Regions from separate parts of the Turicibacter faecis genome, predicted to be linked through region 1. Evidence: a T-box and tRNA genes for the amino acid it is inferred to sense, from the RefSeq annotation. Region 1 holds a T-box; the other holds one or more tRNA genes.
The links. A T-box is a leader RNA that pairs with one kind of tRNA and senses whether it is charged. The one in region 1 lies ahead of leuS (leucine--tRNA ligase), so its partner is inferred to be a tRNA-Leu.
Positions count from the first base shown of each region.

Region 2: it encodes a tRNA-Leu, which carries the amino acid that the T-box ahead of leuS (leucine--tRNA ligase) is inferred to sense. The anticodon was not compared.

Region 1 is NZ_AP028127.1:1,772,420-1,788,164, forward strand. Features, by position in the region: gene clpB (ATP-dependent chaperone ClpB) at 1-1,744, opposite strand, end outside; gene AACH31_RS08810 (Cof-type HAD-IIB family hydrolase) at 1,959-2,780, shown strand; gene leuS (leucine--tRNA ligase) at 2,818-5,253, opposite strand; T-box leader at 5,378-5,598, opposite strand; gene AACH31_RS08820 (TIGR01212 family radical SAM protein) at 5,979-6,932, shown strand; gene AACH31_RS08825 (class I SAM-dependent methyltransferase) at 6,934-7,497, shown strand; gene AACH31_RS08830 (DUF2600 family protein) at 7,735-8,775, opposite strand; gene AACH31_RS08835 (alpha-amylase family glycosyl hydrolase) at 8,988-11,099, shown strand; gene AACH31_RS08840 (universal stress protein) at 11,425-11,886, shown strand; gene AACH31_RS08845 (IS30 family transposase) at 11,972-12,916, opposite strand; gene AACH31_RS08850 (LysR family transcriptional regulator) at 13,076-13,972, opposite strand; gene AACH31_RS08855 (amidohydrolase) at 14,044-15,663, opposite strand.
Region 2 is NZ_AP028127.1:1,640,237-1,655,981, forward strand. Features, by position in the region: gene AACH31_RS07825 (patatin-like phospholipase family protein) at 1-838, opposite strand, end outside; gene AACH31_RS07830 (cation diffusion facilitator family transporter) at 1,088-1,987, opposite strand; tRNA gene AACH31_RS07835 (tRNA-Leu) at 2,222-2,305, opposite strand; gene AACH31_RS07840 (AAA domain-containing protein) at 2,410-6,810, opposite strand; gene AACH31_RS07845 (hypothetical protein) at 6,925-7,212, opposite strand; gene AACH31_RS07850 (CoA-disulfide reductase) at 7,326-8,660, opposite strand; tRNA gene AACH31_RS07855 (tRNA-Gly) at 8,753-8,826, opposite strand; tRNA gene AACH31_RS07860 (tRNA-His) at 8,831-8,906, opposite strand; tRNA gene AACH31_RS07865 (tRNA-Trp) at 8,909-8,982, opposite strand; tRNA gene AACH31_RS07870 (tRNA-Thr) at 8,995-9,070, opposite strand; tRNA gene AACH31_RS07875 (tRNA-Asn) at 9,077-9,153, opposite strand; rRNA gene rrf (5S ribosomal RNA) at 9,163-9,271, opposite strand; tRNA gene AACH31_RS07885 (tRNA-Leu) at 9,279-9,367, opposite strand; tRNA gene AACH31_RS07890 (tRNA-Lys) at 9,403-9,478, opposite strand; tRNA gene AACH31_RS07895 (tRNA-Gln) at 9,484-9,558, opposite strand; tRNA gene AACH31_RS07900 (tRNA-Phe) at 9,567-9,642, opposite strand; tRNA gene AACH31_RS07905 (tRNA-Asp) at 9,654-9,729, opposite strand; tRNA gene AACH31_RS07910 (tRNA-Met) at 9,733-9,808, opposite strand; tRNA gene AACH31_RS07915 (tRNA-Ser) at 9,828-9,920, opposite strand; tRNA gene AACH31_RS07920 (tRNA-Met) at 9,939-10,015, opposite strand; tRNA gene AACH31_RS07925 (tRNA-Asn) at 10,068-10,144, opposite strand; rRNA gene rrf (5S ribosomal RNA) at 10,155-10,263, opposite strand; tRNA gene AACH31_RS07935 (tRNA-Leu) at 10,270-10,357, opposite strand; tRNA gene AACH31_RS07940 (tRNA-Lys) at 10,393-10,468, opposite strand; tRNA gene AACH31_RS07945 (tRNA-Gln) at 10,474-10,548, opposite strand; tRNA gene AACH31_RS07950 (tRNA-Phe) at 10,557-10,632, opposite strand; tRNA gene AACH31_RS07955 (tRNA-Asp) at 10,644-10,719, opposite strand; tRNA gene AACH31_RS07960 (tRNA-Met) at 10,723-10,798, opposite strand; tRNA gene AACH31_RS07965 (tRNA-Ser) at 10,818-10,910, opposite strand; tRNA gene AACH31_RS07970 (tRNA-Met) at 10,929-11,005, opposite strand; tRNA gene AACH31_RS07975 (tRNA-Asn) at 11,058-11,134, opposite strand; rRNA gene rrf (5S ribosomal RNA) at 11,145-11,253, opposite strand; tRNA gene AACH31_RS07985 (tRNA-Leu) at 11,260-11,348, opposite strand; tRNA gene AACH31_RS07990 (tRNA-Lys) at 11,384-11,459, opposite strand; tRNA gene AACH31_RS07995 (tRNA-Gln) at 11,465-11,539, opposite strand; tRNA gene AACH31_RS08000 (tRNA-Tyr) at 11,548-11,632, opposite strand; tRNA gene AACH31_RS08005 (tRNA-Thr) at 11,649-11,724, opposite strand; tRNA gene AACH31_RS08010 (tRNA-Val) at 11,731-11,806, opposite strand; tRNA gene AACH31_RS08015 (tRNA-Glu) at 11,821-11,897, opposite strand; gene AACH31_RS08020 (transposase family protein) at 12,364-12,735, shown strand; gene AACH31_RS08025 (ISL3 family transposase) at 12,757-13,650, shown strand; tRNA gene AACH31_RS08030 (tRNA-Gly) at 13,800-13,873, opposite strand; tRNA gene AACH31_RS08035 (tRNA-His) at 13,878-13,953, opposite strand; tRNA gene AACH31_RS08040 (tRNA-Thr) at 13,958-14,033, opposite strand; tRNA gene AACH31_RS08045 (tRNA-Val) at 14,040-14,115, opposite strand; tRNA gene AACH31_RS08050 (tRNA-Glu) at 14,130-14,206, opposite strand; tRNA gene AACH31_RS08055 (tRNA-Arg) at 14,223-14,299, opposite strand; tRNA gene AACH31_RS08060 (tRNA-Leu) at 14,308-14,396, opposite strand; tRNA gene AACH31_RS08065 (tRNA-Lys) at 14,432-14,507, opposite strand; tRNA gene AACH31_RS08070 (tRNA-Gln) at 14,513-14,587, opposite strand; tRNA gene AACH31_RS08075 (tRNA-Val) at 14,596-14,671, opposite strand; tRNA gene AACH31_RS08080 (tRNA-Glu) at 14,686-14,762, opposite strand; tRNA gene AACH31_RS08085 (tRNA-Arg) at 14,779-14,855, opposite strand; tRNA gene AACH31_RS08090 (tRNA-Lys) at 14,863-14,938, opposite strand; tRNA gene AACH31_RS08095 (tRNA-Asp) at 14,957-15,032, opposite strand; tRNA gene AACH31_RS08100 (tRNA-Met) at 15,036-15,111, opposite strand; tRNA gene AACH31_RS08105 (tRNA-Ser) at 15,131-15,223, opposite strand; tRNA gene AACH31_RS08110 (tRNA-Met) at 15,242-15,318, opposite strand; tRNA gene AACH31_RS08115 (tRNA-Arg) at 15,421-15,497, opposite strand; tRNA gene AACH31_RS08120 (tRNA-Lys) at 15,505-15,580, opposite strand; tRNA gene AACH31_RS08125 (tRNA-Gln) at 15,586-15,660, opposite strand; tRNA gene AACH31_RS08130 (tRNA-Val) at 15,669-15,744, opposite strand.

The DNA.
Region 1 (15,745 bases):
TCGCATCGTCTTGTCCCATCACTCGGCGTTTTAATTCATCTTTTAAGTTTAATAGCTTTTCACGTTCCCCTTGAACGAGCTTAGCTATTGGAATTCCTGTCCAACGGGAAATAATTTCGGCAATCTCTTCTTCCGTTACATTTTCACGCAATAAGCGTCCTTCTTTTCCAGACTCGTCGTGTTGCATCGTTTCCACTTCAGCAATCTGTTTCTCTAAACTTGGAATTTTACCATATTGCAATTCAGCTGCCTTTTCATATTCCCCACGAGCTTGGGCATCCTCTAACGCACGGCGTGCTCCTTCGAGTTCTTTTTTAAGATCCGCAACTCCATGGATGGCTTGTTTTTCTTTTTCCCACTGTAATTTTAACACTTTTAATTCATCTTTTAAATTTGCTAACTCTTTTTGTAAAGTTTCAAGACGTTGTTTACTATTCTCATCTTTTTCTTTTTTCAACGCCGCTTCTTCAATTTCAAGTTGTGTCACACGACGGCTAATACGATCGACTTCTTCTGGTAATGAGTCAATTTCTGTACGAATTGTTGCACATGCCTCATCAATTAAATCAATCGCCTTATCTGGTAAGAAACGATCGGTAATATAACGATCCGATAATGTTGCTGCAGCGACAATAGCTCGGTCAGAAATACTAACGCGGTGGTGGACCTCGAAGCGATCTTTTAATCCACGTAAGATAGACACAGTGTCTTCAACGGTCGGTTCATTGACTTGTACTTTTTGGAAACGACGTTCAAGCGCAGGGTCTTTTTCAATATATTCACGATATTCTTTTAGCGTCGTTGCCCCAATACAATGCAACTCACCACGAGCTAGTAAAGGTTTTAACAAATTCCCGGCATCCATTGCACCATCTGTACGACCTGCCCCAACAATCGTATGAATCTCATCAATAAATAGAATAATGCGTCCATCACTATTTTTAACCTCATTTAATACTGCTTTTAAACGCTCTTCAAATTCCCCACGGTATTTAGCACCTGCAACAAGTGCTGCTAAATCTAACTCAAAAATCACTTTATCTTTTAAACTTTCAGGAACATCCTGTCTCACAATACGCCAAGCTAATCCCTCAACGATAGCCGTTTTACCGACCCCAGGTTCACCGATTAAAACAGGATTATTTTTAGTCTTTCTCGATAAAATTCGAATAGCACGACGAATTTCCTCATCACGCCCGATGACAGGATCAATTTTACCTGACTTAACATCCTCAACAAGGTCACGTCCATATTTTTCTAACACTTCATAAGTTGCTTCTGGATTTTGTGTCATCACTCTTGAATTCCCCCTAATCTGTGAAATAATTTCTTTTAGTTCTTTTTCCTTAATTCCATATTCTTTAATTAATTGCTTCATCTGATAATCTTTCGATTCGAGCATCGCGAGCAACACATGTTCAATCGATAAATAATCATCTTTCCATGCGCGCGCATAATCATCAGCTTTTAATAACGCTCGATTTAAATCAGCCGATACGTAAGGATCTCCTGTGGCACCTGTCACAGAGGGCTTTTTATCTAACATTTGCTTCAATGAATCTAATATATTATTTAAAGGATAACCTGCCTTTGTAAAAACACGAGCAGCTAATCCGTCATGATCTTGTAATAAAGTCGTTAACAAATGCGGGGTATCAATCTCTTGGTGATGTAACGAAGACGCAAGAGACTGTGCACCAACTAACCCCTGTTGCAACTTTTCAGTCATTTTATTAATATTCATAATCATCACTCCAATCCTTCATCATTTCTGATGATACTTTTATTATACGCCTGTTTTAGCACTCAGTCAATAAGAGTGCTAATAATTTTTAATAATAGCGTTTTTATTTATAAACTAACAATTATCTCCATAACTAATAGATTTAATAGCCTCTCAATAACTTTATTTAACTTCATAACCAACTATGATATGATAATTAAATGGAGGTGTTTCAATGGAAACTAGAAAATTAATTGTCACAGACTTAGATGGTACAGCTTTGCAGAACTGGGAAACACTCGACCCAAAAACCAAAGAAGCTTTAATGAAAGCTAAAGAAGAGGGACATATTGTCGTCATTGCAACAGGACGCCCAGCACGTGCGTCAGTCCACTTCTATAAAGAATTAGGACTTGATACCCCTATTATTAACTTTAATGGGGCATATATACATCATCCAGAAAATGAGAACTTTTCCGACATCGTTGCCCAAATTCCAACAGAAGTCATCATCACGCTCTTTGACTCAGAACTGAAAGATCTTATCGTTAATGCCTACTGCGAATACAAAGATCATCTCTATGTGTTAAATCAAGGGGATAGTGTTCGCGATTGGTTCCATATCGAATCATGCACATCTGTTAAATATGGTCCATTTAAAGAAACATTAGACGAACATCCAAATGGATTTATATTAGAAGCTAAAGAAGGATGTACCGAGAAGGTCATGTCTTTCCTTCGTGAAAACTACGGTGACATCGTAACCTGCCGAAACTGGGATGGCGATAATGCCAACATTATTGAAGTATTTAAATCAGATACGAACAAAGCAACAGCGATTGAGCAACTAGCAAAACATTTCAACATCGAACAAAAAGATATTATTGCTTTTGGAGATGGTGATAATGACATTGAGATGCTGACGTATGCTGGAACAGGTGTCGCGATGGATAATGCGATTGATAAGCTAAAAGAAGTCGCAAATGCGACCACAAAATCTAATAAAGAGAGTGGAGTTGCCCACTATATTCACGAATATATCTTAACGCAGAAGTAAAAAAAAGCTCATGGATAAAATCCATGAGCTTTTCTTCTTATTTTACAACAATATTCACTAATTTTTTAGGAACAGCAATTGTTTTAACAATTTCTTTACCCGCTACGAAATTTTGAACATTTTCATGAGCCATTGCTAATTCTAACATTTCTTCTTTTGAAATATTCGCCGCAACATCGATACGTGCACGTAATTTACCATTAACTTGAGCGATAATTGTGATTGTATCAGATACTAACTTCGCTTCATCATAAGTTGGCCATGCTTCGTAAGTCACTGTATTTTCATGACCAAGAACAGACCAAATTTCCTCCGTCATATGAGGAGCAATTGGATTTAATAATTTAACAAATCCTTCTACATACTCACGTGGAATACTTGTTGCTTTATACGCCTCATTCACAAAAATCATCATTTGTGCAATCGCCGTGTTAAAGCTTAATTTTTCATAGTCTTCTGTCACTTTTTTAACCGTTTCATGGTAAACTTTATCTAATTTTCCATCGTTATCAACCGTGATTTTTTCTGTTAATGTGTGCTCTGGTGTGACAAATAAACGCCATACGCGATCTAAGAAACGACGGCTTCCATCAAGACCCTCTGTTGACCAAGCGATTGCTGCATCAAGAGGTCCCATAAACATCTCATATAAACGCAGTGTGTCTGCGCCATGTGATTCAACGATATCGTCTGGATTTACAACGTTTCCTTTTGATTTAGACATTTTCTCGTTGTTTTCCCCTAAGATCATTCCTTGGTTAAATAAACGTTGGAATGGTTCTTTCGTCTCAACGATTCCTAAATCAAATAAAACTTTGTGCCAGAAGCGAGCGTATAATAAGTGTAATACCGCATGTTCTGCCCCACCGATATAAAGGTCAACTGGTAACCACTCTTTTAATAATTGTTTTGCTTCTTCTGTATTTAATCCAACATAATCGTTACCTTGTTTTAAAATATATCCAATGTAGTACCAGCAACTTCCGGCCCATTGTGGCATCGTATTTGTTTCACGACGCCCTTTAACTCCATCTTCACGAACAACTTCTAACCATTCTGTTGCATTAGCAAGTGGTGATTCCCCTGTTCCAGATGGCTTAATATTATCCATTACTGGTAATTCAAGTGGTAATTGGTCCGCCTCGAGTACAGACATTGTTCCGTCTTCCCATAAAATAACTGGGAATGGCTCTCCCCAATAACGTTGACGTGAGAATAACCAATCACGTAATTTGTAGTTAACTTTGCGTGATCCACAGTCGTGAGCTTCTAACCAATCAATCACGGCCGTCTTCGCCTCAGTATTATTCATCCCATTAATAAAGTCAGATTCAATGTGAGCTCCATCACCTGTGAAAGCACCTTCTGATAAGTCTCCTTCAATAACTTGCTTGATTGGTAAATCATATTTGTTTGCGAATTCATAGTCGCGCTCATCATGTGCAGGAACTGCCATTACCGCACCTGTTCCATAGCTTGCAAGGACATAATCTCCAATCCAAACAGGAACTTTTTCACCTGTTATTGGATGAATCGCAAAGGCACCTGTTGGAACTCCCGATTTCTCTTTATTTAATTCCGTACGTTCAAGATCTGATTTTGCCTTCGATGATTCTTGATAAGCATGAACAGCTTCTTGATATTCTGGGGTTGTAATTTCACTTACAAGTGGATGTTCTGGCGCTAAAACGACATAAGTGATTCCAAAAACAGTATCTGGACGTGTTGTAAAAACATCAAATGAAGCATCCGTTCCATCTACCTTGAAATTAATTAATGCCCCTTCACTTTTTCCAATCCAGTTACGTTGCATATCTTTAATGCTTTCCGTCCAATCTAGACCTTCTAAATCTTCTAATAAACGTTCAGCATAGTGAGTAATTTTAAGCACCCATTGCTTCATCGGTTTTTTAATAACAGGATGTTCTCCACGCTCTGAAACCATTTTTCCATTCACGTTTAAAACTTCCTCATTGGCAAGAACTGTTCCTAATCCTTCACACCAGTTTACTTCAATGTCCTTAATTTCAGCAAGTCCCATGTTGTAAAGTTGTGTGAAAATCCATTGTGTCCATTTATAATATTTTGGATCCGTCGTATTTAACTCTTTATCCCAATCGTAAGAGAATCCTAACGATTGAATTTGTTGACGGAACGTATTAATATTAATATCCGTAAATTCACGTGGGTCATTTCCTGTATTTAATGCATATTGTTCAGCCGGTAATCCAAACGCATCCCATCCCATTGGGTGTAAGACACGATATCCTTGCATACGTTTCATACGTGAAACAATATCTGTTGCCGTATAACCTTCTGGATGCCCGACATGAAGTCCAGCTCCTGATGGGTATGGGAACATATCTAATGCATAATATTTTGGTTTTGAAGAATCATCAGATGTCTTAAACGTCTTATTTTCTAACCAATATTTTTGCCACTTTTTTTCAATCTGTTGATGATCGAATGCCATAACATTACCTCCTATATACCCATTTAAGGGTATTCCTGTCACTTTTTAATCGGCAGTCCTTTTACACACAAAGCGATGAAGCGAGTTACCCTTTTTAAGCATAAAAAAAAGTACCTTAAAACGAGCTAAGGACGTCATCGACGCGGTACCACCTTAGTTGCAAAAGCTAACCTTAAAAAGCTTTTACCCCTTCATTGTTTTAACGCCAAACAGGCGGCAGCTCTTACTTCTTTTCACAACTGCAACTCCAAGGTGAGTTCATAAGGGACTCTATACGAATTTCCACCAACCATTCGCTCTCTTTAATAGCCTCGTCTTACTACTAATCCTTTTCATCGTTTCTATCTATCTATAAGGTTATTATAGAAAAAATTATATCAAACATTACCCAAAAAACAAGATTTTTTACAAAAAACCGTTGGAAAAAACGTCCTTAGACAATATCACGTGCCTGCCCCTCCCTTTCTATGATAAAATATAGACGTCTAAATAAGTTTTGAATCGCTTAAAAAATTAGAAGGAACGCCAAACTAAAAAGAAAAGTACCCAAAATCTTAGAGAACAGATCCCGCTTCAAACAAGCGGCGCTTATGAGATTCAAGCGGTTCAAGAACGAATGACTGACCGCCTTGATCCGGAGAGCTTGAATCGTTCAGCATACCTGTTATCTTTGATATCATCGACAAGATACTAAATAAACGAAGCATTTAAAGGAGGAAAAAACGATGAATAATCCCTTTCCATATAGTTACTCTGATAAACGATACCACACCTTAAATTATCATTTACGTGAAAAATACCATCAAAAAATATTTAAAGTCATGATCAATGCAGGATTTACATGCCCAAACATTGATGGAACAGTTAAATATGGAGGATGCACATTCTGTAGTACAAAAGGAAGTGGAGACTTTGCCGGAAATCCGGAAGACAATTTAAAAACTCAATTTAACCAAGTAAAAGAAATGATGCATCAAAAATGGCCCGAAGCGGGATATATCGCCTATTTTCAAGCCTTTACGAATACTCATGCCCCGCTTGAAGTTTTACGAAAAAAATATGAAGCTGTATTAGAATGCGATGATAACATCGTCGCCCTTTCCATCGGAACACGCCCAGACTGCCTCCCAGATGATGTCGTTGAATATTTAGGAGAGCTGAATAAAAAAGTTGACCTATGGGTAGAACTGGGGCTTCAAACGATGCACGACCAAACAGGAAAACTCATTAATCGCGGACATGACTACCAAACACTAGTTGAAGGAGTTCAAAAACTACGAGCAAAAAATATTGATGTCATCATCCATATCATTAATGGCTTACCAAATGAAACACATGACATGATGCTCGAAACTGCCAAAGCAGTTGCCCAACTCGATGTACAAGGGGTTAAAATACACCTTCTTCATGTTATCGACGGAACACCGATGCACAAAATGCTAACAAAAGGCAAACTAAAACTCATGGAAAAAGACGAATATGTAGACTTAGTCGTTGATCAACTCGAAATTCTTCCTCCTCATATGGTTATCCACCGACTAACAGGTGACGCCGTTCGTGAGGAACTCATTGGTCCGATGTGGAGCCTCAAAAAATGGGAAGTGTTAAACGCCATCGACGATCGATTAAAGGAAAGAAATACTTACCAAGGTCGCCTTTACAAAAAGGAGGAAAAGTAACATGGCTCAGACACTAGAACGTATCCTTCCCTTCTCAAAACACTTACTCGAACGGGCTCTATCTCCCGGTGATGTTGCGATTGATGGAACAGCAGGAAATGGACACGACACCTTATTCCTAGCGGAACTTGTAGGGGAAACAGGTCATGTTTACAGTTTTGATGTTCAAAAAGAGGCGATTATCAATACACAACATAAATTAGAGGCTGCCAACCTCACTCAAGTGAGTCTCATTCATGATGGACATGAAAACCTGTCTAATTATGTGACCCAACCAGTGAGTGCTGCAATCTTTAATTTAGGTTATCTTCCTGGAAGTGACCAAGCCATCACTACCCACGGGGAAACGACATGGAAAGCAGTCACTGATCTCCTCTCATTGCTCAAAAAAAACGGGATTATCATCCTTGTCATTTACCACGGGCACCTAGAAGGAAAAATCGAACGAAATCATCTGGAGTCACGTCTTCATGAATTAGATTCAAAAATGTATCAAGTGCTCACCTATCAATTCACCAATCGAAAAACGGCCCCGTTTATTATTGCCATTGAAAAACTCCATTAAAAAAGGTTACCGAAAGGTAACTTTTTTTTATCCTTATATATTAATAATGAATCTAGAGCCTTTTTATGTCCTATCTAAACCGCTAATCGTCCAAAACATTCGATTGCCAATTTCATTTTTTAGAAAAGCTCCACTTAAACAAGTAACTATACTAAAACATTATTTCATCGCGAGACTGTTTTCTCGTTGCCCAAGTTTCAGGGGGGGAGAGACGACAAAGCTCCTCTCCCCCTATTTTTAAGATCGGACGAATTTCTTTGTATGATGAAGTAAAAAGCGTGCCCTTAACCCTAAATTTTTCATGATTTTTTTTTCGAATGTTCTTAGCATTGGATTTTTCCTCAACCCTTCTGCTAAATATAGAGCAAACAATCCATCATTAATCGTTTGGTGAAACACTTTCTCCGGTAAATGCTCCACCTCGCGTTGAACTCGCCGATATAATTCAAGGATTTGATCGATTCCTTCATCGTCATTCTTATAATAAGAAAAAAAGTTTAGCTCGCCATCCGCTAAATCCTCTGGTAAATCAATTACATAATCTAACATGATATGTAGTTGCTGAACACCGGGAAACATGGACTGAAAAATACGGTCTGGAGTCACCTGATACTTTTCTTGATTCATCGCATAGGCAACCATCGTAAAAATTCCAAGCGTTGAACCACACGCCGCACCAAATTCAAACCAAGTAAGTCCTTCAGCTAACTTTTCATTTTCAACTTTTAATTGCTTCAGACGCTCTTCACGTTCGCTCACTTTTAAATGTTTATACACTTGTAAATCCACGTAAAGTCGTGCTAAACGTGAAAAATAAGGTTGGTATCTTTTATAATTATCAATCGTTCTTAAACATCTTTGACAAATTCGTACGAGTAAATTCAAATACCCCGAATCGAGTTGTTGGGTTTGATACTGATAATAATGTTGACTTGGCGGCGTCAATTTAAAAACATCTAATAACGATTGATGCAATCGTCTAAAATTTGTTTCGTTTATAATAGGAGTCTGATCCACTAGATTATCAAGATAATCGCAAATACTTTGATAGGCAGTCATAAAACATAAATAATCAGACTGTTTACTTTGTGGGACTAAGGAGGCATAAAAAGATGCCCCATAACAATGAAATGCCTTTTGTTTGAGACTGGCTAATGCTTCTTTTTTTAATTTAGGATCTGTTATTTGAGTCGCTTGCTTTTCATAAAAAATTAAGCAAGCTTTCGTTTTAGGCTGATAGAATCGATAAAAATTCATCATTAGAGCCGGATAAAACATCTTATCACCTCTTCATGCTACTTCCTATAGTTTAGGCTACCTCTTTAATATTCAAACAACATTTTATAAAAATATTCCTCATTTTAACAAAAAATATTACTCTCCCTATCAGTAACCGATTACAACCTCGCCTCTTTCATGCGAGTTTTCTATTTTTTTCCCCTTAAAGATGATATAATAAATGTGCATTTATGGAAACGGAGGAATAAATAGTGAGGGAGAGTAAATTACAAAAATTATTACATACATTAAGAAAGCATGACCAAAAAAATGACGTTTATAATTACGTGGTTCCAGATTTATGGAATGCTTGGAACTATCAAGGGGAAGAAATGGTGCGCACGAGTTGGGGAGAGCTTATCGTCAATCCATACAACTTCTACAGTGAAGTAATCGAGTCTTACATCTTACCAAAAGCAAAGGAAAACGTGAATTATAATCAGTCAATTAGTCAAATCAATCAAGCATATGAGGCTAAACCTGGCTATTTAGGGGGAGACTGGATCAAAGATTCAGTTGTTTATTCAATGATGGTACGTACATCGACGTCATGGGATCATGACCGCAGCGGTGATTTAGAAAATCATAACTTATACGATTTAAACGAAACGGGAACATTTGTTAAATCATTAGTCTTACTTCCGTTACTTAAAAAAATGGGTGTGGATACGGTTTATATGTTACCTATTTCAAAATTTTCATTAAAAGATAAAAAAGGTGAATTAGGATCTCCTTACGGAGTTTGTAATTTCTTTGAAATCGACCCAAGTTTAAAAGATAATATGACAGGTTCAGACTTAACTGTAGAAGAAGAATTCCAGGCATTCGTTGAAGCATGTCATATTTTAGATATGAAAGTCATGATTGACATCATTCCTAGAACGAATTCGGTTGAAAGTGACTTAATTTTAGAACATCCAGATTGGTTCTACTGGGTATATACCGATACGTTCCATGAATATTACCCACCACATGTACCTGGACTTGGTAATACACTTGCGCCAAAACCTGAATACTTACCACAAGTCTATTCATCACAATCTGTATGGAATCACATTCGTAAATTCTCATACGCACCAAACATCATCGATCCTCAAAAATGGGAACGTGTCGTTGAAGAATACCGTCAAACACCAGGAGCTTCTATTTTAGATATCGTTAGTCGCGAATTTGGTTTAACTGTTGCACCTGCCTTCTCAGACCATATTAACGACGTTCAACCACCTTGGACAGATGTTACTTTCTTCCGTATGTACATGGATCATCCAGTTGAGAGCCAAAAATATTTAGGTGGCCAAGATCTTCCTCCTTATATCTTATTCGATACAATTAAATCAAATTTATATAAAGGTAATATTATCAACGAAGGATTATGGGCAACTTTATCAAATATTATTCCATTCTATCAACAAAATTATGGAATCGATGGGGCTCGTATCGATATGGGACACGCCCTTCCATCTGAATTAATCCATCGCATTATTGAAAATGCGCGTACAAACGATCCAGACTTCTGCTTCATCGCTGAAGAATTACAAGATGAAAATGCAAAAGTATCACGCGATAATGGATATAACATGATCATCGGATACGGATTCTACCAACAACCTCGTACATTTGAACACCGCACACACAAATTCATGTATGAGTCACGACACTTACCATGTCCAGTATTTGCTGGAGGGGAAACACACGATACTCCTCGTTTAGCTGCTCGCGAAGGTGGACGCACGCTATCAAAAATGTTAACAGTGATGAATATGTTTATGCCTAACGGGGTTCCTTTCATTAACTCAGGGCAAGAGGTTTATGAAATTCAGCCAATGAATACAGGACTTGATTGCCGTGATTATGAACAATATATTTTACCGCACAACGATCGTTACTTCGGAAAATTAGCGTTATTTGATAAATTTGCAATTCACTACTTAAATCATATGCGTTGGGAATTACCTGATACATTAGAAGCTGTTTCACAAATTCGTAAAAACCATTTATCAACGTTTAGAAACTTAAGTAACTTCGTTCCACTTGGATTTGATAACTTAGGTGATCCTGCCATTGGATTTGGATACATTGAAGAAGGAAAACGTGGTCACTTCAACAATAACACTTTCATTATTGTAGCAAGTACAGATATGTATCGTCCAATTGACGTAACAGTACACATTGAAGATTTACGTAAAAATTCAGGAAACACATGGTGTACAGGATCATTATTATTCTCAACTCATGAATGGCAACGTGAAGTTCATGAATTTGACAATAACCATAATTTACGTCTTCACTTACAACCAGGGGAAGTTAAAATCATTAAATTATAAGACAAAAAAAATCAGCGTTCTGTACGCTGATTTTTTTATTCCCCGTCCCTCTAAAAAGAATGCTAACTACCGGATCCCCCTATTTATCTCCCCTTTTTCGCAGCCCTAAACCTCATTTCTCTTAATAAAGCGTCTATGCCCACCCTAATCACCTCTAGTGCCTATTATTAAATGAGACTAAACGCCTCAAGGTAAAGGAAATACGATACGAATAAGCATAAAATATCTAGTTTTTTCATATAATAAATACATAACCATATAAAGGTAATTAGTGTGAGAGATTAATTATTGAATTGAAATGAATGATCATGAGGAGGAATCTATGATGTACCGAAATATTTTAGTCGCTGTTGATGATAGTGAAAAATCAAAAACCGCTTTTAGATCAGCCGTTGAAACTGCACGTGCGTTCAATGCCAAATTAACAATCTGTCATATTAAAAAAAATACAATTATTTATACCCCAATCGATCCAACGGGAATGCTCGCAACGACCTATATTTTTAAACAAGATTTCTCAGATTATATGGATGGTGTCTTAGATAAATTTAAAGAAGATGCAACGAAAGAGGGAATTAAAGAAATAGAAGTGGTTCAGACTTATAGCTCATCGCCAGGACTTGCGATTGCTGAAGTCATTGCACCCGGTTACGATGTCGATTTAATTGTATGCGGTGCAAGCAATAAATCTGGACTAGACCGTTTCTTATTAGGAAGCGTCTCTCTTGATATTGTTAAACATGCAACATGTGACGTGAACGTCATTCGTAATGGTGGTTCTCATTAAATAGAACCTCGTGACCCCTTATCGATTATAAAAAAGACAACGATTCAAACAATAAGAATCGCTGTCTTTTTTTTATGAAGAATTGTCAATACAAATGCGACAGTTTCTCATGAAATAGCTCGAATGAAGTTTTCCAACCTAAGCATTTTCGTGGTCGATGATTAATGAGGAGGAGGGCTTCATCAATCTCTTTCTCACTAACTCGTGCTAAGTCCGTCTTCTTCGGAAAGAATTCTCGAAGAAGACCATTGGCATTTTCATTACTTCCTCTTTGCCAAGAGGAATAGGCGTCAGCGAAGTAAACAGGAACCTTTAAATCTGCTTCTACTTTGGAATAACAAGCAAACTCTTTTCCTCGATCAACGGTATAAGTTTTAAAGGTGTCTTTAGGAAAATGTTCATATAACTCACTAATCGCTCGGTACATTTCAGATGCTGAGCGATTTTCGATTTTAACGGCGACATAAAATCGTGTTTGACGTTCAATAAATGTAGCTAAACATCCTTTACTTTTACCACGGCTTGAAACAACTGTATCAAGTTCCCAATGACCAAATGCCTGACGTTTTTTTACCTCTTTCGGACGTTGATGAATTGATGTCCCAATGTTAAATCGTCCGCGTGTTTCTCGTGGTTTTCGGCGTTTTCCCTTTTGCCTTAAACAGCTTAAATCCCCTAACAAAATCGTTCCGTCATAAATCCAACGATAAATAGTTTTGAATGAAATAACACCCTTTAAAACCGTATTAGAAATTTGTTCAGGCGACCAGGTTAACTTTAAATAATGTTGGATGGTTTGAATAACTTCTTCAGATTTGGTCTCTGGACGATGACAAACTAAGCGACGTTGCTCGGCTAATTCATCTGCTAGCTCTGCTTGATACGTCTTTTGAGTATTTCGTTTTAGTTCACGAGCAATGGTTGAATGATGACGATTTAATTGCCCCGCAATTTGTCTCGTTGAATAACCCAGTTTTGAAAGAACTTCTATACGTGTACGCTCAAATGTGTTAAGATGTTTATAACTCATAAATAGATCTCCTTGTTAAGAATTTGGTGTGGTAACTTCATTCTATAACAAAGAATTCTATTTATGAGCTTTTTTTATTTGTCGCACTTAATATTACAATCTGTCTTATGAAAACAAATCATTTTTCCACCTCTTCAAAGGCATATCGCCTTGAATGACTCATGATTTAGAGTTAAACATATCAAATTCTTCGCAGAAATCCATGAAGCATTTAATCGGCACCGAAATATACTTATCTCGATGAATCGCACAAAATAACGAACGATTAAGTTCATGGCCTTTGAGCCTATACACTTTTAGCGAGTGAAGTCGTTCCTCTCGAATCACTGACATATAAGGTACACAACTAACACCCATATTCAGTTTAACATAATTTAAGATTGCCTCTAAATGGCTTAATTCAATTGTCGAATTGACAGTAATCCCTTGGCTTTCTAAAAATTCCTCAAACCGCTCTCGTGTCCCACTCCCACTTTCTCGAATAATAAAGACATTATCCTGTAAATCTGCGACCTCTAAATACTCCTTTTCGCGCCAATTATGCTCAGTTGAACTAATGAAGACAAGCTCATCCGTCCAGATATCTTTCGAAATAATCTCTTTTGCACCAATGCTCCCTTCAATAAAGGCGAGATCAACCTTATTCGTTAAAAGTAGCTCCTCAATATGATGCTTATTATCAATAATCATCGATATTTTAATGTCTTTTTCTCGCTTATTAAATTCGTGAATCACATACGGCATAATATAGGCCCCTATCGTTGTACTGGCCCCGATGACTATTTTACCTTGATGCGTCTTCGAATATTGAACTGCATCTACCGCCTCCTCGTAAATATTCAATAACCGTCTCGTATATTCATAAAAAATCTTTCCCTCATTAGTCAAATAGAGCTTTTTTCCTATTCGATCAAATAATCGTATACCCATTTCTGACTCTAATTCTGATATGCATTGACTAATCGAAGGTTGACTAATATACATTTCTTTGGCCACTTGGCTCATATTTAAGCACGTCGCTGTTTTATAAAAAATATGTAATTTTCTAATATTCATTCTTATCTCTCCTTAACGACTAAACGAAACAAAACGAGGTGAAAATAAGTAATCACCTCGTTACACAATAATTATTTTTTATAGATTGTGTTACCCTCTTTAATCGTTTCTAACACATTAATTTCTTTGATTTTTGATGACTCTACTTCTAATGGATTACGATCTAAGATGACAAAGTCAGCTAATTTTCCTTCTTCAATCGATCCCTTTGTCTCTTCCTCAAAATATTGGTAGGCAGCGTTTAAGGTTAAAGCTTTAATGGCTTCCATCACCGTTAAGCGTTGATCTTCTCCTAGGATACGACCACTCTGTGTTTGTCTATTAACCGCATTATGAATCGCTAAGATTTGATTTGGCATTTTAACAGGGGAGTCTTGATGTAAAGTAAAGTTCATATTTCTTCTTAAAGCCGATTTCGCTGGACTTAATCGATTAGCTCGCTCCGGACCGAAGACAGAATCATAATGATAATCTCCCCAGAACCAGATATGATCTAAGAAAAACGTTGGTATAATTCCTAATTCCTTCATCGCATCCAACTGATCTTCACGAACAGTTTGCGCATGAACCATAACAGGTCTTAAATCCGTTTGACTTCCCGTTTCTTCTAACGCTTTTTTATAACATCTAATAAATTGATCTGCCGCCGCGTCCCCATTACAGTGAACGTTAACTTGAATATTATTTTCAATTAATGATTTAAAATAATCAGTAACCTCTTTATCTTCTTGTGTTCCATAACCACAATAGTCTTTTGATTCTCCTTCAGGAACTTCATAATACGGTTTAGTTAACCACGCTGTTTTACCTTGTGGCGATCCATCTAACCATGTTTTACCGCCTAATAATTTATAATGGTTAACATACTCTCTTTTTGGTGTTCCCTCATTTTTCAATAATTTTAATGTCACGTGCTGAACTGCTTGTCCGACAACATCCATTATTAACTCATTTTTTTGAGCTGCTAAACTTAATAATTGATGAAGATTTTCATCAACCCCGGCATCTTGAGCAGTCGTTAATCCATACGAAGAATAGATTTCTTGTGCTTTTTTAATACATTTTAATAACGTCTCAATCGATGGGGCAGGAATAATTTTTCTTTTTTCAGGGGCTAAGCACGCATTTTCTTCTAAGACTCCATTCGGCTCATTTGATCCTTCGACTGTTCGAACAACCCCACCTTCAGGTACCTCATAGTCTGTTCCAACATACCCCAATGCTTCAAGCGCTTTGGAATTCGTTGTAGAAATATGACCTGAAGCATGACTAACGAAGATTGGAACCTCAGTTGTAACCGTATCTAAATCAAATTTAGTAGGGTGCTCCTCATTTTCAAACTTCGTATTATCATAACCGAATCCAATCACCCATTCACCAGCTTTAGGGGAATTATTTTTGACGTATTCTTTTAACATTGAAATAAATTCTTCCTTAGAATTTGCTTCGCTTAAATTAACAATCATTAACGTTTGAGCGACTGCCGTGATATGACTATGCGAATCAATAAATCCAGGCAACATCGTTTTTCCTTCTAAATCAACAAGCTCTGTCTCACTATCCTTTAACTCAAACACTTCGTCTTTAGAACCTACTTTTATAATTTTTCCATTTTCAATTAAAACGGCCTCTACAGTCGGCTGATTTTCATTCACCGTGATAATAGTTCCGTTAAAATACAATTTTCTCATTTATTTCACTCCTCGTACTGTTTATAAATAAGTCATTCACTAAGTAAAATGATTTGAACAGATAGTTTTCTCAATCATTCCT
Region 2 (15,745 bases), 130 kb from region 1:
GGCGTTGATAAAGTTGTACCAATTGATGATCGACCGTTTGTGACCCTACTGAGCCATAAATATGAATTAGCGGAACAATCCAGCCGACTTTTCCCCATCTTTTAGAATGCTGATACTGATAAGTTTGATCCCTTGCCCCTGTTCCAAGAGATAGAATCATAATATCATCTGTATCGGAATATCCTTCAAATTTACACGCCTCAATATACGCACATAATGTTGGGTTATTCGCAACCAATCCCCCATCTATAAACGTGTGTGAATGATGATGGACAGGGTTTAAGACATTTTTTACCGGAAAATAAGTTGGAGCAGCTGTTGAGGCCCGAATGACATCTTTAACAAGTAAATCACGGCTCTTATCTTTAATAGCCGTTACTTGATTGAAAAATACCGCCTTCCCGCTTTCAATATCATAACTCGGGATTAAACACGGTTTTAATAGCTCCGATAGCCTTAAATCACCTATATATTCGGTAAGGATGTCCTCTAACCGATTCTCTTTATATAACGGATTTAGCAGCCCAAAGTAGTCAAAAAACTTTGTTTTCCAAGAACGTTGAAATAATTTGGCCCCTTCATTTAAATATAAATCTAACGCTTGCTGGGCTGTATATTTGGCCATCTTCCTCTCACCATCACTTGGGCATAAATAGAGCCCTGTTAAAATACTCCCTGTACTTGTTCCCGCGATTAAATCGAAATAATCACTAATTCTTGCTTGAGGATTTCGACTGTACTCCTGCAACAACTTCTCCAATCTTACTAAAATTTTTGCAGGAATGATTCCGCGGATTCCTCCCCCATCAATCGATAAAATACAGATTTTCTTTTTCACGTAAACTCCCCCTTTTCACATCAGATTTAGCCTACTATTAACTATATGCATTAAAACAAAAAAATACAGTTTTCTCCGTCTATATATACAAAATTGCCATTTGCATCTTATTCAGATACCTAAAAACCACGTTTTTCCCGCTTAAATCATAAAAATCAAACCCATAGAAGCCACACCACTATGCGTGTCGTTCCTATGGGTTTGATAAGACTCCCCTCCTAAATAGACGAGATGAATGATCGGGTTCATTTATAAAATATCTGGCAATAACTCAATATAAAAATCGTTGAACTCTTCCGCCAATGAAACCTCCAACAAATCTTGGACTTTTGAATAGAGTGTAACAGATATAAATTCATCCATCGGTAAAATATAAATTGAAATCCACACTTTTCTTCCCGTACGAACTACATCATAGGTTGCTTCTTCTAATCCATAATACGTTAAAATAGGTTCACATTTTTCCTTGATAATCCTCATTGTTTCCTCTTCCGGGGCCATTAAGAAAATATCTCTCATAGCTGTTACAACGGCACGGATAGGTAGGGGTAATACAAAAAATGATAAAAAAATGGCAATCACCTGATCTAAATAGGGAAGCATGCGCTCAAGCCATGGATGATGAATTAACGCTGGCAAGAAAAAAGCAAGGGCCATTCCAAAACTAGCCACCGCATCAATCGTCCACTCCATAATTTCTGTTCTTAAAATTGGCGAATTCGCCAAACGATTCATCCTTCTTAAAATTAACATCACGGCTCCTCCAAGAACCGTCGCAAATAACTCAAAGTAGGCAATCGGTAAAAATTGAACATCTCGTCCGCCGTGAAACATAATCTGAACATTATTTACGATTAATGCAACGGTTACCGAAACAAGAACAAATCCCTTAATCGCAATAAATAATGACTCAACTTGAGAATAACCATACGGCTGTTTTTCACTCACTGGTTTATAAAGAAGCGGAACTAATTTTAATGAAAATAAAATCATAACAAGCTCCGACGTATCATAAACCGAATCCATTAAAACAGCCTGAGACTTTGATAAAATAGCGACTAAGAGCTCAACTAGTACAAATAAAATACCCGCTCCTAAAGAAATCTTTAATGCAACCTGTTCTTTTTTCTCTTCTAGGCGTCTATTCATTTCTTTCACAACTTTCCTTTTCTACAATCTATATTGAATTATACTCGCCTCATCAAGAAAATTTGATTTTTTCTTTTTTCTATTTTAAAACAAAAATAGACAATACGACCTCTAAGTTATCCTCGATTTCTATGGTTATGATTGAACCGCTTAGAGATCTTCAATTTAAAGCTATTTCCGTGAATATGAAAACGCAAAAAAGGCGTCCCTGAGGACACCTTTCATGATATAAATTGGTGCGGGTAACAGGAGTCGAACCTGCACACCGAAGGTACTAGAGCCTAAATCTAGCGCGTCTGCCAATTCCGCCATACCCGCCATTCACTTACATTTTTATTATACCAAATTTGAGGTAAAAATCAACCCTGAAACTGCTATTTTTTCTTTAAATTTTCTTTTAAATAACTTAGGGGAAATAGCCCCTAAGTTATTAACCCCCGATCTAGTTTTTCAATTTGATCTAAAATAGGTTGTAACGCCTTTTCCTGATTGCGATAAAAAACACTTCCGCGAAGGTGTATAAATGTCCATCCGGCTCTTTCAAGAACACGTTGACGTTCCATCTCCTGTTCAATCTTTTCAACGCCATAGAACGTATCGCCATCACACTCGATCGCTAATCTGTAACGTCCACTCTCAATCACAAGGTCCATCTGATATTTTCCAATAGATACTTTAGATTTAACAGCATAACCGTAAGACTCTAACGCCTTTTTCACATCACACTCTAACATCGTCTCGCACTCGCGACTCACTAATTCATACATAGGTTTCGGATGCTGACAATACGCTAATAATTCATATCTTAAATCCTCAGATGACAACTGGCTCAATGTTACCGAATGATACAGTCGCATTTGAGAACGGGCTCGACTTGCCGCAACATTGAATCGTTGCGTATACATTTTCTTATTTAATGCGTTATATCTCATATTGGGTGCGATAACAAGCGATAAAAACATCACGTCACGCTCATCCCCCTGAAATGAATAAGCATCACCACAAATAATTTGACGTTCAACCATTACCTTCTCGCCAATTGCGTCTAACAGTAACCGCTGAATTAACTTAGCCTGTTCCCCTCCTAATAACGAAATAACCCCGATACTCTTACCTTCATAATTCTTATTTTCAACACAAGACTTAATATCTTCAACAATACGGATGGCCTCGTTAAGATTCGTCTTTCGCTCATCACGCGCACCATTCTCAACGTAAATAGACATGACAGGTTGCCCGATCCGCTCTGATAACTCAGGTAACTTTAATGGAATCATCTCATTAAAATAGGCGAGCTTATTTGAAAAACCTATGATTTCAGGAACACAACGAAAATGTTCCTTTAACATCAACTTCCCTTTACTTGAAAAAACTCGACATGCAATATCATAAAGTGATGTTTTCAAATCATATGTATTGCCATTTTCAATATTATATAAATAACGATCCATTAAACTTTTAACTGAGGCATCCGAAATTCCAGGCATCACGGGACTAATCTGTTGATCGTCTCCGACAATAACCACACGCTTCCCACGCATTAATAGCGGTAAGCTCAACACATTACATTGGCTACTTTCATCAATAATTACGACATCAAATAACTCCGGATTCACCTTGAAGTTTTCAATGGCCTCCTTAGCGGGCATGATCCAAACCGGAATTGCACTTTGACACTTTTCCATTTCAAGCCTTGCCTCTCTCCTAAACTTTTGAGCTTGGCGCCCCGTTCCCTTTCCAATACGATTCATGACTTGCATCCATGTTTGCAGAGCACGATCTTCCTCTAGGGTAACCCGATTTAAAAGATTATTCCACGTCATCTTAAAAATTAATTGCTTTATAAGGGATGTTTCCTCTTTTTCAAGCATCCTAAGTTTTGTTTCTAACTCACCGCTTTTCCAATCCTCTAGTGAGTCTAAAAAGGTAACCAATTTAGCATAATCAATCATTTCTTGAAGGGTTCCAGGTAGCGGTTCTTTCACCCCTATTTTCATCGTAATTTCCGTTGCAAAAAGAGGCATTGTCCCTTTTAATACATTCAACAACTCATAAAAGTGTTGGTATTGTTCTTTCATCTGATTCAAAAATTGAATCGTTGCAATTTTCTCCGAAAATAAGGCCAAATCTTTATTAACAAGTGCATCATAAATTTCCTGACCAATCGAGTGAATCTGTTCACCGATTAAAAGTGGCTTATATTTATTTAATAATACTTGATACACATCCTGCCATCCCTTTTGTCTCATTTTATTTTTGGTCAGTTCAATAGAGTAGGAAAGCGCCTTTAAATCAGATAAATTATCATAACCAATATCCTTATAGCCCGAAATAATAGGGCTTAAAAAAGCATTTAATTGCTTAATTTCCGCTAGACATTCCATAATAATCCCAAACTGTTTCATTTTTTGATTATGCGCGAAAAGGACCTGGGTTTCATTCCCCTCGATATAATCACCGCCATTTGGGGCCATATTTTTATTCCATATTTTCGAGAATTTGAGTAATAACTCACTTTTTTGTCGCCAAGCCTCTATCCGGTTTAATTCATCTAAGGTTGAAATTTTATGTCCATTAATGCGCGTATTCTCATAAAAAGCACGAACATCTGAATTAAATGTTAAATAAAGGCCGCCAATTCCTTTACCTGACTGAAGTCTTTCCTTCAATGACGTCATCATTTGATCATATTTAGGATGATCATAATAATTACACTCAATAATATCACTAACTAAAAGCACCTCAATCTCATTTAACCGATTCATAATATCCTTTAATCGATTAAAAACGGTCTCCCAAATAAGTGAACGTTCCTCATTGAGTAAACATTCTTCTAAAATCCTTTGTTCTAGCGGATCCCTTAATTTATCAATCTTTTGACACAGTGGTTCGAGTTGCTGACTCAATGCTTCAATAAATGTTCGATTTTCTTCAAGTTCGTACAGCTTCGGCATGAGTTTTAGCTCTTCAATCCGTGTCAAATATCCCCTTTCCTCGTTTAATAGTTTACGATACTCCTCTAGACTCATTAAACGATTGAGGGCGGGTAACTTGAGATGGGCCACGTCTTGATGATGCTTAGGCAATGATCCCTTTAATTCCCATAAAGTGATAAACTGGTCCTCACTTAAAGGGACGGGCGCCTCCATGTCAACCTTATCCTTAATCCAGCCTAAACGTTCGTAGTGAGCCGCAACCATTTGGGCAAATTCATACGGTTGACAGAGCTTATCCTTCCACATCTGACCTTTAGCATCTAACTCTTTAAAACGAACCAGATTACCTTTAGTCAAACTCATTTGACGACGAACCATGTCTAATTGGCGACTTAAAACTTGAATCTCTTTTTCCAATAATTTGGTATCATAGGTAGCTAATCCATCAGAAATTGTTCGTATAGATTGTTCAATTTGGGCTAATGATTGCCGATCTCCCCCTAAAAAAGACACGCATAAAGGTTGAATTTCCTCCGGTAACTTTTCAAGAAGAACACGAAGCGCCTTATCCTTTTCACTCGTTACTAACACACGTTTTCCATGCGCTAACAAATGAGAAATTAAATTAACAATCGTATGGCTTTTCCCCGTACCCGGTGGTCCCTGTACAGTCAAGGCAATATTATTAGCGAGCCTTCTTGCCACATCCTTTTGCTCCTCATTCGCAGGTAAGGGAAATAATAATTGCTCACACGTTTTCTTCCACTCCCGCGCCTCAGAATCAGTCTGCTTCAATCCATCTACATCGATAATCGCTTGAAGCGGCTTTGGAATCATCCCGCCCTCACTGATATACTCAATCGTTGACTGTAAATCTTCCTTGAGCAACACCTCTGACCGCTTTCTTACAACTATCATGCTCTGTTGCCTAATCATCGGAAACTTACTTACCAATGGCGCTTCATCAGCTGACAAATAAGCACCACTTGGATGCATATAATGAACCAATTGCCTCAAAATTCCCTCCGTTGTCTCCGAATCAAAGGGAGAAATAAACTGATCCAAAATACTTTCCTTTAATTGCATAATCTCCTGTTGGTTAGAAAACTCAACCCCTGCTAAAACTTCTAAATCCAGTTGATAACCGCGGGTACCTGGCAATAATTTAGCGACACCATTTTCAGCATCAAAATCAAGTTCTAGCCTCATTACAAGCATCGGGTGATGAATCGGTTGCTTTAACTGATAAGTTAACATCCCAATTCCCATCATTATTTCAAAGGAATGCTCCTCTGATTTCATCATTTGTCTTAATTGAAAAAAGTAATCATAAAGCTTTTGTACCTGACGTTTTTTCTTCTGAACAAGTGACCATTGACTCCATTTACTAATCCAAGCCTCATAATCAATTAGCAACTGTCTCATCGTCGACTCCGCTCCCTCAAGGCGTAAAAAAAGCTCATTTTTTTCAATTGTCGGCGCAAAAAAATCTAGCAATAAACGTTCCCAATCTGTTAAATTTACAAAGTTTAAATCAATTTTTTTTGCCTTTTCTTCTAATTGATTAAGTTGCTGCATCATAATTATATTAAGTTCATTAACCTCACAAACAGAACTTCCATCTTTAGTGTAATCAAATTTTAATAACGATAATACCTGTCCTATTTTATCGTCAAAAGAAGGATAATCATTTTTAAAAACTTGTTGGTGCACCTCTAGATAGGCCCGAGAATCAACACCAGCTCCTCCTAGAAAGCATCCTTCACCAACAGGCAACTCTTCTAACATCCATGTTTTTTCATACATTTTAATCTCACGAATCGGTTGATTCGTTAAATGACGGAGTGCTAATAAATACTCAAATAACTGCTTTACCTTCTTGTTCAAACCCTTCACTCCCTTAATTCACACTTTTTTTCATTATATCACATAAACTAACAATCTCCGTCCTATTATAGGATTACATATTCCGACAAAATAAACAAAAGATGTCTATAAACACTAGACATCCCCTAAAATAATTGGAATTTCTACCAATTCCGTATTTGATTTTTCCTCCCCTGTTAAAGAAAGACGACTGCCTCCGATTAGAACCACAATTAAGAAAAAGAAGATTAAAATTAAAAACATCAAAAAATGTAATCGGCGATGCATCGGATGGTCTATAGGTGGAGTTTCCTTTGATAAATAACCCGTTGTAACTCCCGCCTCTTTTAATACTTCTTTACTGAATTCCTGATCATGATGACATTCATCACAGTTAATAGGAGCACTATCATTTTCATTCATAATAATCCCTCCTTTACTAGTTATTATATTGACTTTTTTTCTATTTGACACAAAAAAAGAACTTATGTCTTAAACAGTTTTCATGTTTGACATAAGTTCTTTCATTCAAAACTTTACTTTGCAACACTTCCTGCTATATTTAAAACATCCCAAGTTCTTGAAAATGGTGGTGCATAGCATAAATCTAACATTGCCAATTGGTCTGTCGTTAAACGTGCAAAAATAGCCGTTGCCAAAACATTAACACGTTGAACAGCATCTTTGCGTCCAACAACCTGTCCCCCTAAAATAACTTTCGTATGAGCATCATAAATTAACTTAACAGATATTTTAGATTGTCCAGGATAGTATGAGGTTTGGTTCATATCAGTAATAAAGACAGAGCGATAATCAATTCCTAAATCTTGCACTTCTTTTTCAGATAATCCTGTGCGTCCCGCCTCTAAACTTAAGACCTTCAAACAAGCAGAGGCCAAAGATCCGTTAAACTTCTTATGAGCCCCAGCTAAATTTTCACCAATAATACGTCCCATCTTATTAGCACCAGTTGCTAAAGGAATATATGCAGGATCCTTCTTTAAACGATGAGAAATAGTTGCACAATCTCCTGCGGCATAAATGCCCTGTACTGAAGTACGCCCTTCCTCATCAATAATAATTGCCCCATTTGCCGTCATCTCAAGGCCACTATCCTTTAAAAAGGTTGTATTAGGACGAACACCCGTTGTTAAAACAACTAAATCAATATCAAATATTCCATCAGTTGACACAACTTTTTGCACCTGAGTGTCGCCGATTAACTCAGTAACCGTATTATTCAAGTGTAAGTGAACGCCTTGCTGTCTTAATTCTTCCTCTAAAATATCTGTAACTTCCTTATCAAATGTATCAACAAGTACGCGGTCATTTAATTGAAATACGTGTATCTCTTTCCCGTATTGCTTAGCTGCCTCAACAACCTCTAAACCAATAAATCCTGCCCCAACAATCGCAATACGTTTTAAAGCCTCATTAGCCATCATATTTTTTAAAGCTAGACCATCTTCCATACTTTTTAAGGTGAAAACATTCCCTACATGAACATTTTTTATCGGAGGAATAATAGCGCTCGCACCTGTTGCAATCATCAATTGATCATAATGATCTGTAAAGATCTCTTCAGTTAATAAATTTTTAACCGATACCGTTTGATTCATCGTATTAATAGACAAAACCTCATGTTCTGTATTAACCGAAATACCTGAAGCATTAAACTGTTCTGCTGTTCGAGCAATCATCTTATTTGAATCCTCAAAAAAGTTTCCAACAAAATAAGGTAATCCGCAAGCCCCAAACGAAACATGCTTAGATTTTTCATACACAACAACGTCGGCTTCCTTATTCGCACGTTTTAACTTTGCAGCCGCGCTCATCCCAGCAGCAACACCACCGATTATAATCACTTTCATAATAAACCTCCCTGAATCAATATCACTGGCAGTTCAACTATTATATATGATTTTTAATAAAAAAAACACCCCGAAGGATGTTAAAATCATATTGGAGCGGGTGAAGAGAATCGAACTCTCACAGTCAGCTTGGAAGGCTGAAGTTCTACCATTAAACTACACCCGCATACTGGGGCGACTGATGGGAATCGAACCCACGAATGTCGGAGCCACAATCCGATGCGTTAACCACTTCGCCACAATCGCCATGGCAGGGGTGACAGGAATCGAACCCACACTAACGGTTTTGGAGACCGCTGTTCTACCGTTAAACTACACCCCTATTATTTAAATATGGTGCCGGAAGCAGGACTTGAACCCGCAACCTACTGATTACAAGTCAGTTGCTCTACCAATTGAGCTATTCCGGCTTTTTATGGCGCCCCAACTAGGACTCGAACCTAGGACCCCTTGATTAACAGTCAAGTGCTCTAACCAACTGAGCTATTGAGGCTTTTTTGTTGCCCAGCAACGTCCTACTCTCGCACTTTCGTACTACCATCGGCGCTAAGAAGCTTAACTTCTGTGTTCGGTATGGGAACAGGTGTGACCTTCTTGCTATCATTACTGGACCTTTTTTGGTGCCTAGGGCCGGAATCGAACCGGCACGGGTGTCACCACCCGCAGGATTTTAAGTCCTGTGCGTCTACCAGTTCCGCCACCCAGGCATTTCATCATTTCAGGCACGCGCCTTTTTTCAAAATGGTGTCCTGCAGAGGACTCGAACCTCTGACCCTCTGATTAAAAGTCAGATGCTCTACCAACTGAGCTAGCAGGACATCATTGGCTGGGCTAGCTGGATTCGAACCAGCGCATGACGGAGTCAAAGTCCGTTGCCTTACCGCTTGGCTATAGCCCATTCTTAAATGGTGGCTTGGGACGGAATCGAACCGCCGACACAAGGATTTTCAGTCCTTTGCTCTACCGACTGAGCTACCAAGCCTTTTATTTAAATGGCGGTCCAGACGGGAATCGAACCCGCGATCTCCTGCGTGACAGGCAGGCATGTTAACCGCTACACCACTGGACCTTTTGGTTGCGGGGACAGGACTTGAACCTGCGACCTTCGGGTTATGAGCCCGACGAGCTACCAACTGCTCCACCCCGCGATGTTTATTTATTTTAATATGGCGGAGGAAGAGGGATTCGAACCCCCGCGACGCTTTCACGCCCTGTCGGTTTTCAAGACCGATCCCTTCAGCCGGACTTGGGTATTCCTCCATTTTTCCATATTTATTTTGGTAGCGGAGGAGGGACTCGAACCCCCAACCTCACGGGTATGAACCGTACGCTCTAGCCAGTTGAGCTACTCCGCCTTCATTTTATATTAATTTTTCAAATATAATCTTTCTAAAAGATAATATTTTATGGCGCCCCAACTAGGACTCGAACCTAGGACCCCTTGATTAACAGTCAAGTGCTCTAACCAACTGAGCTATTGAGGCTTTTTTTATTGCCCAGCAACGTCCTACTCTCGCACTTTCGTACTACAATCGGCGCTAAGAAGCTTAACTTCTGTGTTCGGTATGGGAACAGGTGTGACCTTCTTGCTATCATTACTGGACCTTTTTGGTGCCTAGGCCGGAATCGAACCGGCACGGGTGTCACCACCCGCAGGATTTTAAGTCCTGTGCGTCTACCAGTTCCGCCACCCAGGCATTTCATTATTTCAGGCACGCGCCTTTTTTTAAAATGGTGTCCTGCAGAGGACTCGAACCTCTGACCCTCTGATTAAAAGTCAGATGCTCTACCAACTGAGCTAGCAGGACATCATTGGCTGGGCTAGCTGGATTCGAACCAGCGCATGACGGAGTCAAAGTCCGTTGCCTTACCGCTTGGCTATAGCCCATTCTTAAATGGTGGCTTGGGACGGAATCGAACCGCCGACACAAGGATTTTCAGTCCTTTGCTCTACCGACTGAGCTACCAAGCCTTTTATTTAAATGGCGGTCCAGACGGGAATCGAACCCGCGATCTCCTGCGTGACAGGCAGGCATGTTAACCGCTACACCACTGGACCTTTTGGTTGCGGGGACAGGACTTGAACCTGCGACCTTCGGGTTATGAGCCCGACGAGCTACCAACTGCTCCACCCCGCGATGTTTATTTATTTTAATATGGCGGAGGAAGAGGGATTCGAACCCCCGCGACGCTTTCACGCCCTGTCGGTTTTCAAGACCGATCCCTTCAGCCGGACTTGGGTATTCCTCCATTTTTCCATATTTATTTTGGTAGCGGAGGAGGGACTCGAACCCCCAACCTCACGGGTATGAACCGTACGCTCTAGCCAGTTGAGCTACTCCGCCTTCATTTTATATTAATTTTTCAAATATAATCTTTCTAAAAGATAATATTTTATGGCGCCCCAACTAGGACTCGAACCTAGGACCCCTTGATTAACAGTCAAGTGCTCTAACCAACTGAGCTATTGAGGCTTTTTTTATTGCCCAGCAACGTCCTACTCTCGCACTTTCGTACTACAATCGGCGCTAAGAAGCTTAACTTCTGTGTTCGGTATGGGAACAGGTGTGACCTTCTTGCTATCATTACTGGACCTTTTTGGTGCCTAGGGCCGGAATCGAACCGGCACGGGTGTCACCACCCGCAGGATTTTAAGTCCTGTGCGTCTACCAGTTCCGCCACCCAGGCATTTCATTATTTCAGGCACGCGCCTTTTTTTAAAATGGTGTCCTGCAGAGGACTCGAACCTCTGACCCTCTGATTAAAAGTCAGATGCTCTACCAACTGAGCTAGCAGGACATCATTGGCTGGGCTAGCTGGATTCGAACCAGCGCATGACGGAGTCAAAGTCCGTTGCCTTACCGCTTGGCTATAGCCCATTCTTAAGTGGTGGTGGGGGACGGATTCGAACCGCCGAACTCTCAGAGAGCGGATTTACAGTCCGCCGCGTTTAGCCACTTCGCTACCCCACCGTATTCTTTTGTTATATGGTGCCGGAAGCAGGACTTGAACCCGCAACCTACTGATTACAAGTCAGTTGCTCTACCAATTGAGCTATTCCGGCTCTTTATGGTGGAGGATGACGGGCTCGAACCGCCGACCCTCTGCTTGTAAGGCAGATGCTCTCCCAGCTGAGCTAATCCTCCACTTTTATTTTTAATGGTGACCCGTACGGGATTCGAACCCGTGTATGCATGCGTGAAAGGCATGTGTGTTAAACCGCTTCACCAACGGGCCTTTTCGACTTTTTTATTTTATCACGATTCAAACCCTATGTCAAAAAGTTTTTTTGTTTTTTTTATTTTTTCAGTCTCTTTTACTCTATCCAACCTTCCTTTCCTATTAAAGCCTCAATTGACGATCCCCCTTTAAAATCAGATGTTTTAACGAGGGAAAACCCATCCATCCAAACAAGAGAGCTCCCAACCCTCACTGCCACACACCTTTTAATGGCGAGCCTTGCTATTGGGCTTTTTAACTTAACACTAGCAATCGGCTATGTTCTTATTCGACTCCTTCAAAAATCACGCCTGTCTTTTAAAAAATAAAGGAAAACCTTCCGCCTCCATATAAAAAAGGTTCTATAATATTTAGTGTTGCTGATTAAGCAGCACTTTTTTCATAGGATAAAAAAAAAGAGACTTCAAGTCTCAATCCTGTTACAATGTTATCGACTAAAACAATATTGAAAGGATAAGATTTAATGTCTCACTCATATTTTACTAGAAAACTTTTAAATATTAAAGATAAAAATATTACATTTTCAGAAGATTATCTTGAGGAAGTGAAGTTGAACGGAATTACTAGCTTTATCTTTAAAGGTATTCTTACGTATCAACCGACTCATTGTCAAAAATGCGGAACCCTATTTGATTCAAAATTTAAGAAGCATGGATTTAAAACCTCTCGAATTGTCATTCCAAAAGTCTCTCTTCACGATACCTACTTAGACCTAAAAAAACAGCGTTATTATTGTGGGCATTGCCAGTCTACTTTTACACTAAGTACTTCAATTGTTGAAAAGAACTGTTACATTTCTTATCATACGAAACACGCCATTGCTTTAGAGGCCTAAAATAAAATTTCTGAATGTGATATCGCACGTCGCCATCAGGTCTCTCATTCAACCGTCAATCGAATCATCCATAGCTTTTATGAATCTCAAACCTTAAACCTTAATTATTTACCTGAAAATCTCTGTTTTGATGAATTTAAATCCGTTAAGTCTGCTGAGGGGCATATGTCTTTTATTTTTTGCGATGCTGACTCAAAACAAATCATCGATATCGTTGAAGATCGTCGTTTAAACTCCCTTCAAGCTTATTTTAAACGATACACAAAGGAAGCACGTCATCGAGTAAAAAATATTGTGATTGATATGTACGCTCCTTACATCAGCCTCATTAAGGATCTTTTTCCTCATGCCCAAATTATCATTGATAAATTTCATCTCGTTCAACATCTCTCTCGTGCACTGAACAAAACTCGAATCCGATTCATGAAAAAGTTCAAAAAGCATGGTCGTAAATTCAAACGTTATTGGCGCTTATTTTTAAAATCTCACGCTTTACTTAATACCACCACTTATCGATCAGTTTACTGCTTTAAACAACCCATGCGTGAAATTGATATCTTAAACTTTCTACTTGATTTATCTCCTGAATTAAAAGCAACCTATGATTTATATCAAGAGTTACTTTTCGCTCTTCAGACAAAAAACTTAAAACGATTTAATCATTTACTCGAAACGGAACATCCGCTTGTTTCTCCTGAGTTTCAAACGGCTTTCCAAACCTTTAAAACTTATCAATCCTATATTAAAAATACACTCTCAACTCATTATACAAATGGTCCCATCGAAGGAATTAATAATAAAATTAAGGTCATTAAGCGTATTGCCTTTGGATATCGTAGTTTCTATCACTTTAAATCTCGTATTCTCATGGTTCAAAATCTAACAAAGCCTAAAACGAAAATCCTAGCAGCATAGCTACTAGGATTTCGATTTGAATTTTCGTTGTAACAGGTTACAAATTAATCAGCAACACTATTTGACAAAGAACCATTTAATGATACATATAGGGCGAAAGAATAAGATAGATGCAAAAAAAACACCCCGAAGGATGTTAAAATTCATATTGGAGCGGGTGAAGAGAATCGAACTCTCACAGTCAGCTTGGAAGGCTGAAGTTCTACCATTAAACTACACCCGCATACTGGGGCGACTGATGGGAATCGAACCCACGAATGTCGGAGCCACAATCCGATGCGTTAACCACTTCGCCACAATCGCCATATGGTGCCGGAAGCAGGACTTGAACCCGCAACCTACTGATTACAAGTCAGTTGCTCTACCAATTGAGCTATTCCGGCTCTTTATGGTGGAGGATGACGGGCTCGAACCGCCGACCCTCTGCTTGTAAGGCAGATGCTCTCCCAGCTGAGCTAATCCTCCACTTTTATTTTTAATGGTGACCCGTACGGGATTCGAACCCGTGTATGCATGCGTGAAAGGCATGTGTGTTAAACCGCTTCACCAACGGGCCTTTTTAACACTTTTTATGGCGCGCCCAAGAGGAGTCGAACCCCTAACCTTTTGATCCGTAGTCAAACGCTCTATCCAATTGAGCTATGGGCGCTTTTAAGTTGGTGCCTAGGGCCGGAATCGAACCGGCACGGGTGTCACCACCCGCAGGATTTTAAGTCCTGTGCGTCTACCAGTTCCGCCACCCAGGCATTTCATTATTTCAGGCACGCGCCTTTTTTCAAAATGGTGTCCTGCAGAGGACTCGAACCTCTGACCCTCTGATTAAAAGTCAGATGCTCTACCAACTGAGCTAGCAGGACATCATTGGCTGGGCTAGCTGGATTCGAACCAGCGCATGACGGAGTCAAAGTCCGTTGCCTTACCGCTTGGCTATAGCCCATTCTTAAGTGGTGGAGGATGACGGGCTCGAACCGCCGACCCTCTGCTTGTAAGGCAGATGCTCTCCCGGCTGAGCTAATCCTCCACTTTTATTCTTAATGGTGACCCGTACGGGATTCGAACCCGTGTATGCATGCGTGAAAGGCATGTGTGTTAAACCGCTTCACCAACGGGCCTTTTTAACACTTTTTATGGCGCGCCCAAGAGGAGTCGAACCCCTAACCTTTTGATCCGTAGTCAAACGCTCTATCCAATTGAGCTATGGGCGCTTTAAAATGGTGTCCTGCAGAGGACTCGAACCTCTGACCCTCTGATTAAAAGTCAGATGCTCTACCAACTGAGCTAGCAGGACTTTTATTTATTATTTAAATGGCGGTCCAGACGGGAATCGAACCCGCGATCTCCTGCGTGACAGGCAGGCATGTTAACCGCTACACCACTGGACCTTTTGGTTGCGGGGACAGGACTTGAACCTGCGACCTTCGGGTTATGAGCCCGACGAGCTACCAACTGCTCCACCCCGCGATGTTTATTTATTTTAATATGGCGGAGGAAGAGGGATTCGAACCCCCGCGACGCTTTCACGCCCTGTCGGTTTTCAAGACCGATCCCTTCAGCCGGACTTGGGTATTCCTCCATTTTTCCATATTCGTTTTGGTAGCGGAGGAGGGACTCGAACCCCCAACCTCACGGGTATGAACCGTACGCTCTAGCCAGTTGAGCTACTCCGCCTTCTTATTATGGTCGGGAAGACGGGATTCGAACCCGTGTATGCATGCGTGAAAGGCATGTGTGTTAAACCGCTTCACCAACGGGCCTTTTTAACACTTTTTATGGCGCGCCCAAGAGGAGTCGAACCCCTAACCTTTTGATCCGTAGTCAAACGCTCTATCCAATTGAGCTATGGGCGCTTTAAAATGGTGTCCTGCAGAGGACTCGAACCTCTGACCCTCTGATTAAAAGTCAGATGCTCTACCAACTGAGCTAGCAGGACATCGTTGGCTGGGCTAGCTGGATTCGAACCAGCGCATGACGGAGTCAAAGTCCGTTGCCTTACCGCTTGGCTATAGCCCATTCTTATATGGTGGAGGATGACGGGCTCGAACCGCCGACCCTCTGCTTGTAAGGCAGATGCTCTCCCAGCTGAGCTAATCCTCCA